Regions from separate parts of the Kitasatospora sp. NPDC088783 genome, predicted to be linked through region 3. Evidence: riboswitches for the same ligand, from Rfam matches in the RefSeq annotation. Region 3 holds a riboswitch; each other region holds the start of a gene.
The links. A riboswitch is a leader RNA that binds a small molecule or an ion and turns the genes downstream of it on or off. The one in region 3 is predicted to bind thiamine pyrophosphate.
Positions count from the first base shown of each region.

Region 1: it holds a riboswitch for thiamine pyrophosphate, as region 3 does, so the genes downstream of both, thiC (phosphomethylpyrimidine synthase ThiC) here and ACIP60_RS13985 (purine-cytosine permease family protein) in region 3, are expected to answer to the same signal.
Region 2: it holds a riboswitch for thiamine pyrophosphate, as region 3 does, so the genes downstream of both, thiO (glycine oxidase ThiO) here and ACIP60_RS13985 (purine-cytosine permease family protein) in region 3, are expected to answer to the same signal.

Region 1 is NZ_JBIVKJ010000020.1:59,837-63,089, reverse strand. Features, by position in the region: gene ACIP60_RS34000 (hypothetical protein) at 1-170, shown strand, start outside; gene thiC (phosphomethylpyrimidine synthase ThiC) at 302-2,098, opposite strand; TPP riboswitch at 2,094-2,227, opposite strand; gene ACIP60_RS33990 (hypothetical protein) at 2,339-2,539, shown strand; gene ACIP60_RS33985 (SPFH domain-containing protein) at 2,725-3,253, shown strand, end outside.
Region 2 is NZ_JBIVKJ010000010.1:186,075-189,327, reverse strand. Features, by position in the region: gene ACIP60_RS26415 (thiazole synthase) at 1-576, opposite strand, end outside; gene thiS (sulfur carrier protein ThiS) at 580-789, opposite strand; gene thiO (glycine oxidase ThiO) at 786-1,940, opposite strand; TPP riboswitch at 1,936-2,048, opposite strand; gene ACIP60_RS26400 (NAD(P)/FAD-dependent oxidoreductase) at 2,125-3,253, shown strand, end outside.
Region 3 is NZ_JBIVKJ010000004.1:334,095-337,347, forward strand. Features, by position in the region: gene ACIP60_RS13985 (purine-cytosine permease family protein) at 1-1,244, opposite strand, end outside; TPP riboswitch at 1,259-1,410, opposite strand; gene ACIP60_RS13990 (S1C family serine protease) at 1,654-3,253, shown strand, end outside.

The sequences.
Region 1 (3,253 bases), on a different contig from region 3:
TCCGCAACAGCGGTTATCCCACACTTGATGGCATCGCCCGCATCCACATTCGCCACTTCCACAACGTGATGGTGGGTATCGCCAGGCTGCTCGACGCAGCCGACACGGGCATCCGCGAGATGACGGACAGGAAGCACGAGACGGCTGGTTACAACCTCTTCGGCGGTTGAGGTCCTTGGATCAGTCATGGCGAGCCGGCCCGTCCCGGGAAGCCCTCTCCACGTCTCGGAGCGGGTGACGCAGCTCGGTGGGGCCAGGAGCTGAACGGTGCTCCTGGCCCCACCGAGTGCAGTGCGTACGGTCAGTCCGCCATCGGTAGGTAGACCTTGTTGCCCTGGGCCTTGAACTCCTCGGACATGGCCTTCATGCCTTCGACAGCGGTCTCGTCGTACTCGGGCGAGGCGGCGCCGTTGCCGAACTTCTCATTGATGGATTTGCTGATCTTCATCGAGCAGAACTTGGGGCCGCACATGGAGCAGAAGTGCGCGGTCTTGGCGGGTTCGGCGGGGAGGGTCTCGTCGTGGAAGGCGCGGGCGGTCTCCGGGTCGAGGGCCAGGTTGAACTGGTCCTCCCAGCGGAACTCGAAGCGGGCGTCGGAGAGGGCGTCGTCCCAGAGCTGGGCGCCGGGGTGGCCCTTGGCGAGGTCGGCGGCGTGGGCGGCGATCTTGTAGGTGATGACGCCGGTCTTGACGTCGTCGCGGTCGGGGAGGCCGAGGTGTTCCTTGGGGGTGACGTAGCAGAGCATCGCGGTGCCCCACCAGGCGATCATCGCGGCGCCGATGCCGGAGGTGATGTGGTCGTAGCCGGGGGCGACGTCGGTGGTCAGCGGGCCGAGGGTGTAGAACGGGGCCTCGTCGCAGATCTCCTTCTGGAGGTCCATGTTCTCGCGGATCTTGTGCATCGGGACGTGCCCGGGGCCCTCGATCATCACCTGGACGTCCTTGGCCCGGGCGATCCGGCCGAGTTCGCCGAGGGTGGTGAGTTCGGCGAACTGGGCCTCGTCGTTGGCGTCGGCGATCGAGCCGGGGCGCAGGCCGTCGCCGAGCGAGAAGGTGACGTCGTAGGCGCGCAGCAGGTCGCAGAGTTCCTCGAAGTGGGTGTGGAGGAAGTTCTCCCGGTGGTGCGCGAGGCACCAGGCGGCCATGATCGAGCCGCCGCGCGAGACGATGCCGGTCTTGCGGCGGGCGGTGAGCGGGACGTACCGCAGCAGCACGCCGGCGTGCACGGTCATGTAGTCGACGCCCTGTTCGCACTGCTCCAGCACGGTGTCGCGGTAGACCTCCCAGCTGAGGTCCTCGGCCCGGCCGTCGACCTTCTCCAGCGCCTGGTAGAGCGGGACGGTGCCGATCGGGACGGGAGAGTTGCGCAGGATCCACTCGCGGGTGGTGTGGATGTTGCGGCCGGTGGAGAGGTCCATGACGGTGTCGGCGCCCCAGCGGGTGGCCCAGGTCATCTTCTCGACCTCCTCCTCGATGGAGGAGGTGACCGCCGAGTTGCCGATGTTGGCGTTGATCTTCACCAGGAAGTCGGTGCCGATGATCGCCGGTTCGACCTCGGGGTGGTTCACGTTGACCGGGATGACGGCCCGTCCGCCGGCCACCCGCTCGCGGACGTACTCCGGTTCCAGGCCCTCCCGGATCGCCACGAACTCCATCTCGGGGGTGATCAACCCGCGCTTGGCGTACGCGAGTTGGGTGACGGCGACGCCGTCGCGGGCGCGCAGCGGGCGGCGCGGGCGGCCGGGGAAGACGGCGTCCAGGTTGCGCAGGTCGCCGCCGCGCGGGGCGGTGTGCCTGATCCCGTCGTCCTCGGGCCGGGCCTCGCGGCCCTCGTACTCCTCGACGTCGCCGCGCTGGCGGATCCAGGCGTCGCGCAGCGCGGGCAGCCCGCGCCGGACGTCGGCGGGGTGGGACGGGTCGGTGTACGGCCCGGAGGTGTCGTACAGCGGGACGGTGCGCCCGTCGGTGAGGTGGACCTCGCGGTAGGGGACCCGCAGGTCGGGGCGGCTGCCCTGGTGGTACGCCTTGCGCCAGGCCGGGGTCGGGTACCCGGTGGCGGCCGGCTGCTGGACGGACGTGTGCTCGCTCAAGGTGGTCATGCGACCTTCCACTCCCTACGCCGGCATTACCCGGTCAGGTTCCTGCGGTCGGCGCAGCAGGTGGTACGCGGGCCCGCGTACCGTCAGCGCCCTCTCAGCCCGGTGCTCCGAGCTCCCGTTCCGCGCAGGCGTTCGCCGCCCGCGTTCGCTGCTCACCGTAGGGCACCGGACGCGGAGGGTCCAGGGCGCCTCCGGTCACCGGCCTGTCCGGGCCGCTCGCGGGGTGGAAGAATCGCCGGGGTGATCGGACTGGTGGGGCGGGTGACGGGACGGATCGGCGCGGGCCTGGTCGGCGAGGTGATGGTGCGCGTTCCCGAACGCCAGGGCAGCGAGGCGTTCCTGGCGTACCGGGCGGTGCCGGGCGAGTCGCTGGAGCCGGGCACCATGGTGGTCGTGGTCGATTACCAGCCACCGCGCACGGTGTACGTCGAGCCCTACTGACGGCCCCTCACCAAGGCCGGGCAAACACCGCGCAACGGTTTCGAGACAGTGGGCGCTCCCGCTGGCGCGGCCCCTTCCCCCGCGATCACGGCAGGCGGAGAATGCGGCTGCCACCGGGTTCCGCGCCCACAACTGCACCACCCAGCGCAGCCACGGACCGGTGTGCCACGAAGGGGGAGATCGCGATGCTGATCGGCATCGTCGGAGCCGTTGTCGCAGGGCTGCTGGTCCTGGTCGTGCTCTTCAAAATGATGTGGCGGGTCGCCGAGCCGAACGAGGCCCTGGTCATCTCGGGTTCCAAGCACGGCGAGGGCCTCGGCTTCCGCGTGGTCACCGGACGGGGCACCTTCGTGCTGCCCGGCGTCCAGGTGGTCCGGCGGCTGTCGCTGGACCTCAACGAGGCCGCGCTGGACGTCGAGTGCGTGACCTCGCAGGGCATTCCGGTGCACGTCAAGGGTGTGGTCATCTTCAAGGTCGGCGACGACCCGGTGTCCATCGCCAACGCCGCCCGCCGCTTCCTGGACCAGCAGAAGATGATGGGCCAGCGGGTGCACAACGTGTTCGCCGGCCACCTGCGCTCCATCGTCGGCGGCCTGACCGTCGAGGACATGATCCGGGACCGCGAGCGGCTCACCGGGGAGACCCGCTCCGCGTCGGGCATCGAGATGGAGAAGCTCGGCCTGATCATCGACTCGCTGCAGATCCAGGAGATCC
Region 2 (3,253 bases), on a different contig from region 3:
GTCGCTGGCGGTGCCCGCGCCCGCGTCCAGCACCACCGGGACGCCCGCCGCCTCCACGATCAGCTGGAAGTTGTGCGGGTTGCGGATGCCCAGGCCGGAGCCGATCGGCGAGCCCAGCGGCATGATCGCCGCGCAGCCCACGTCCTCCAGCTTGCGGGCCAGCACCGGGTCGTCGTTGGTGTACGGCAGCACGGTGAAGCCGTCGTCGACCAGCGTCTCGGCGGCGTCCAGCAGCTCGATCGGGTCGGGCAGCAGGGTCCGCTCGTCGGCGATCACCTCCAGTTTCACCCAGTCGGTGCCGAGCGCCTCGCGGGCCAGCCGGGCGGTCAGCACGGCCTCACCCGCGGTGTAGCAGCCCGCGGTGTTGGGCAGCACCCGGACGCCGTTGCGGGAGAGCACCTCCAGGACGGAGCCCTGTGTGGCCGTGTCGACCCGGCGCATCGCCACCGTGGTCAGCTCGGTGCCGGAGACCTTCAGCGCCTGCTCCAGCACCTCCAGGCTGGGGGCGCCGCCGGTGCCCATGATCAGGCGGGAGGAGAAGGTGGTGCCGGCGATGACCAGCGCGTCGTCCGCCATGGTTCAGCCTCCCTGGACGGCGGTGAGGATCTCGACCCGGTCGCCCTCGCCGAGCGCCGTGGCGGGCCACGAACTGCGCGGTACCACCGCCTCGTTGACGGCGGCGGCGACGCCGGTGTTGGCGGCCGACAGCTCGGCCACCACCACGTCCAGCGTGGTGGCGGCGGGCAGGGTGCGCGGCGCGCCGTTGACGGTCAGGGCGATGGTGTTCATGCGGGGACCTTCGGGGTGAAGCGGCGGGGGGTGAAGTCGGCGGCCAGGGCGGGGAGTTCCCCGGTGGCCAGGTAGTCGGCGAGCAGGTCGGCGGTGACCGGGGTGAGCAGCACGCCGTTGCGGTAGTGCCCGGTCGCGGCGACCAGGCCGTCCAGCGCGGTGGGGCCGAGCAGCGGCGCGTTGTCGGGGGAGCCGGGGCGCAGGCCCGCGCAGGTCTCCACCAGCGGCAACTCGGTGATGCCCGGGACGAGTTCGTGCGCGTCCCGGAGCAGCTCGTAGACGCCGCCCGCGGTGACGGTGGTGTCGTGGCCCTGCTCCTCGGTGGTCGCGCCGACCACCAGCTCGCCGTCGGCCCGCGGCACCAGGTACAGGTGCTGCCCGCGCACCACGGCCCGCACGTTGCGGGACAGGAACGGCGCGTACCGCCCGGGGATCCGCAGCCGCAGCACCTGGCCCTTGACCGGGCGGATCGCCGGCAGCACCCCCGGCGGCAGGCCCGGCAGCAGGTGGCTGCGCGAACCGCCGGCCAGCACGGTGCGCCCCGCCGTCAGCCGCTCCCCGTCCGACAGCCGGACGCCCGCCGCCCGCCCGCCCTCGACCAGCAGCTCGGCGGCCTCGGCCCGGTGGAACACCACGCCCAGCCGCTCCCCGGCGGCGACCAGCGCGGCGGCCAGCCGGCGGCCGTCCACCTGGTGGTCCGCGGCGACGTGCAGGCCGCCGCGCACGCCCGGGGCCAGCATCGGCTCCAGCCGGCGGCACTCCCGGCCGGTCAGCCACTCCGAGGCCAGGCCCAACCGGCCGTGGAAGGCGTGCAGTTCGCGCAGCTCCGCCCGGTCGTCGGCGTCCAGCGCGACGGCCAGCGTGCCGGTCTGCCGGTAGCCGGTGTCCAGCCCGGTCAGCTCGGTCAGCTCGGCGGCGAACGCGGCGTACCGCTCGTTCGACGCCAGGCCCAGGCGCAGCAACGGCTCCTCGCCGTACTGCAGTTCGGTGACGGGGGCGAGCATGCCCGCGGCGACCTGCGCCGCGCCGCCGCCCGGGTGCGGGTCGACCACCGCGACCGACAGGCCGCGCTGCGCGGCGCGCCAGGCGACCCCGAGGCCGATGATGCCCCCGCCGACCACCAGCACGTCCAACGCGCGGGAAGGTGCCACAGCGGCTGATTCTCCCTTCGCCGGCATGACCCGGATCAGGTTCGGACGGTCGCGGGCCGCCACAGCCCGCCTCTCAGCCCGGTGCACCGGGCTCCCGTGTGACGTAGTACCTCCACCTTAACGCCGGGCCGACCGGCACCCGAAGGCGCGTGCGCGGGGTGACCGCCCGCCGCCCCTGGGTAGGGTGGGCGCCGTGGCTGAGCTGAAGGCAACGGACCGGGTCGTCGTGGTCGGCGCGGGCATGGCGGGCGCCCAGACCGCCCTCAACCTGCGGCAGGGCGGCTGGCAGGGCCCGCTCGCCCTGGTCGGGGAGGAACTCCACCTCCCCTACGACCGCCCCCCGCTCTCCAAGGACGTGCTGCTCGGCAAGGCCGACGCCACCGCCTTCGAGATCGACTGGCACGGCCTCGGCGTCGACCTGCTCACCGGCCGCCGCGCCACCGGCCTCGCCCCGGGCGTCCTGCGCACCGACCGCGGCGAACTGCCCTACGACGCCCTGGTGATCGCCACCGGCGCCGCCCCCCGCACCCTGCCCCAGCTGCCCGGCGCCCGCACCCTGCGCACCGTCGACGACGCCCACGCGCTGCGCGCCGCGCTCACCCCCGGCCGCCGGATCGTGCTGGTCGGCGCCGGCTGGATCGGCGCCGAGACCGCCACCGTCGCCCGCGGACTCGGCTGCGAGGTCACCGTGGTCGAGGCCGCCGCCACCCCGCTGGCCGGCGCGCTGCCCGCCGAACTCGGCGCCCTGATGGCCGACTGGTACGCCGCCGCCGGCGTCGACCTGCGCTGCGGCGCCGCCGTCGCCGGAGCCGCCGACGGCGGGGTGCTGCTCGCCGACGGCACCCACCTGCCCGCCGACGAGGTCGTGGTCGGCGTCGGCGCCCGCCCCGCCACCGACTGGCTGGTCGGCGGCCCGCTCGCCCTCGCCCCCGACGGCACCGTCCCGGTCGACGACCGGCTGCGCACCGCCCTGCCCGGCGTCCTCGCGGCCGGCGACTGCGCCTCCTACCCCTCCGCCCGCGCCGGCACCCGGCTCGCCGTCCAGCACTGGGACCACGCCCTGCACTCCGGCGCCGCCGCCGCGGCCGCCTTGCTCGGCACCCTCGACGCCCCGTACGACCCCGTCCCGTACTTCTGGTCCGAGCAGTTCGGCCGCATGGTCCAGTACGCCGGCCGCCACGCCGGGGCCGACCACCTGCTCTGGCGCGGCTCCCCGTCCGAGGCCGACTGGACGGTGCTGTGGCTGCGCGACGGCGCCCTGGTCGCCCTGCTCGCCGTCGACCGGCCGCGCGACCTGGCCCAGGGCCGCCGCC
Region 3 (3,253 bases):
GGGGTGAAGTGCACCAGCTGCTGGAGGTCCTCCCACCGACCGGTCCACCAGCCGCCGATCTTCGACGGGGCCAGGAACTGGTACACCGCGAAGCCCACCACCCACGGCAGCAGCATCACCCAGCGCGCCGGGGCGTCCTGCGCCGTGTTCCAGCCGCGCCGGCCCGCGCCCAGGAAGTAGTCCACCGCCAGCACCGCGAACAGCGGCACGAACACCGAGCCGATCAGGCCCAGGAACCCGTAGTACGAGTCGGTGAACTCCTTGATCCGCAGCGCCAGCACCGTCACCAGCACGCCGATCCCGCCGGTCAGCACCCGGCGGTCCACCCGCGGCCACAGGTTGTGGATCGACATCGCCGTCGAGTACACGTTCGCGAACGACTGGTCGGTCTCCCGCAGCACCAGCACCAGCAGGAACGCCCAGCCCGCCGCCACGCCGGTGAACGACTCGAAGATCCGGTTCGCGTCGCCGCCGGACTGCAGCAGCGCCACCACGCCCAGCACGTAGCACCAGACCTGGGCCACCGTGTAGCCGGAGAACGTCCCCCAGAACGCCTTCGCCGAGCTGCGCGCGTGCCGGGTGTAGTCCGCGGCCAGCGGCACGAAGGAGATCGACACCGCGATCACCGCGTCCGTCGCGCCCAGGAAGCCGTCCCAGTTGCCCGCGCCCGGGTCCGGGAAGCCCGTCCGGGCGAACTGCACCGTGAAGTAGACCATCGCCACGCCCACCGCGACCGCCACGTACTTGCGCAGCACCGCGATCGCGCCCAGCGGCCAGATCGTCAGTACCGTGGTCAGCACGCCCGCCAGCAGCACGAACAGCCAGCGCCAGCCCTCGGTGCCGGAGACGGTCTGCGCGCCCCAGGCGATCACCGTCAGCTCGTACACGCCCCAGCCGACGCACTGCACGATGTTCAGCACCGTCGGCACGTACGACAGCCGGGTGCCGAACAGTCCGCGCAGCACCGCCATCGCCGGGGCACCCGTCCGGGCGCCCACCAGGGCGGCCACCGCCAGCATCGCGGTGCCGATCGCGGTGCCCGCGAGGATCGCCGTCACCGCGGCGGTGAACCCCAGCTCGTGGCCCGGCTCGCCGAGCACGGTCGCGGCGCTGGTGAAGCCGATCAGGCTGACCCCGAGGTTGGCCCACAGCGCGAACAGCGCCCGGAAGTCCAGGGTGCGCGGCGGGGCGGTGTCGAGGGTGAGCGGGGCCTCGGACCGAGCCTCGGCGGCACGGTCGGACATCTGGGCAGACGGAACAGCCGTCATGGCCGATACTCCCTACGCCGGCATTACCCGGACAGGTTCCGGCGGTCAGCGCCCCCTCGCCCGTGGTGGCGTCACCGCCATGCCCTACGGTCGAACCGGCGCACTCTCAGCCTGGCTGGTCCAAGCTCCCGCGACGTTCTTCGGTTTACAGGAGCGACAGGCTAGCCTCCGGGCGGGGGAACGCCAAGACCGGGGGGACGGGCGTCCGCACCGCGGGACCATTGATGTGCATGTCAGAGCCGCCTAAGGCTTCTCATCATTTCTTCAGGGGCCCGCTTACGGTGTCCGAATCCGGTATAGGAAAAACTGTGCACCGAGGTTGCGAGCCGTGCCCCCAGCGCCGCGGTTCGCGACCGAAGGTTCTGTTCAGCGATGGAGGTCGTCCGTGAGCACCGAGCACGCGAGTGGTACCACCCCGCCGGAGAAGGCCGCCGAGCCCGCCGGCACCGAGGCGGTGGCCGCCGGCTCCGGTACGCCCGCCCCCGCACCCGCCCCCGCCTACCTGGACGCCCCGCCGCCGGTGCTGCCCCAGGCCCCGGGCCAGGCCCCGGCTCCTGCCCCGGTCGAGCAGACCATCCAGCTCGGCAAGGTGCCCGACGCGCCGCAGGCCGCCGCCCCGGCCGTCCCGGCCGCGCCCGCCGTCCCGGTGGACGCGCCGCCGCCGTTCCAGAACCCGTACGGGACGGTCGCCGAGCCGGTCAGCCCGTACGGCCGGCCGGACGAGGCGCAGACCGCGGTCAACCCGGCCGTCGCCCCCGTGCCGCTGCTCCAGGAGGCGCCGGGTGCCCCGGGCGCTCCGGGTGGCCCGGGTGCGCCCGGCGACCCCGGTGCGCCGCAGCACTCGCAGCACCCGTTCGGCGCCGGCCACCCGGTCGGCGGCTGGGGGCACCCGTCCGGCGGCGACACCGCGGGCGGCGCGGGCGGGCCCGGCACGCCGTGGGGGGCGCCGCAGCCCGGCGCCGGCGGCCCCGGCAAGCGCAAGCGCGGCTCGCTGATCGCCCTGGTCGCGGCCGTCGCCCTGGTGGCGGGCCTGGCGGGCGGTGCGATCGGCGCGTCCGTCGCCGACAACGGCAAGAACAGCGGCGGCTCCAGCGCCAGCCGCAACAGCACCACCGTGGCGGTCGGCAACACCCACCAGAACCTCGACCGGGCCCCCGACTCGGTCGCCGGGATCGCCGCGAAGGCGCTGCCGTCCACCGTCACCATCAAGGCCGAGGGCTCCAGCGAGTCCGGCACCGGCACCGGTTTCGTCTTCGACACCGAGGGCCACATCCTGACCAACAACCACGTGGTCGCCCCCGCCGCCAACGGCGGCAAGCTCACCGTCAAGTTCTCCGACGGCTCCTCGTACAGCGCCTCGGTGGTCGGCCGCGCCGAGGGCTACGACGTCGCGGTGGTCCGGCTCGACAACCCGCCGACCGACAAGCTCACCCCGCTGCCGCTCGGCGACTCCGACAAGGTCGCCATCGGCGACGCCACCATCGCCATCGGCGCCCCCTACGGCCTGGAGGGCACCGTCACCACCGGCATCATCTCGGCCAAGGACCGCCCGGTGGCCTCCGGCGACGAGACCGGCGCCCAGGCGTCCTACATGAACGCCCTGCAGACCGACGCCTCGATCAACCCGGGCAACTCCGGCGGCCCGCTGCTCGACGCCTCCGGCTCGGTGATCGGCATCAACTCGGCGATCCAGTCCAACACCAGCGGCAACGGCCGGGCCGGCTCCATCGGCCTCGGCTTCGCCATCCCGATCAACCAGGCCAAGTGGGTCGCCCAGACCCTGATCAAGGACGGCACCCCCGTCTACGCGATCCTCGGCGTCCTGCGCAACGACTCCTACACCGGCGACGGCGCCCAGATCGCCACCGCCGCCGTCCAGGGCACCCCCGCCGTCACCCCCGGCGGCCCCGCCGACCAGGCCGGCCTCAAGGCGGGCGACGTCATCACCAAGCTCGGCGGCATCGCCATCGACAGCGGCCCGACCC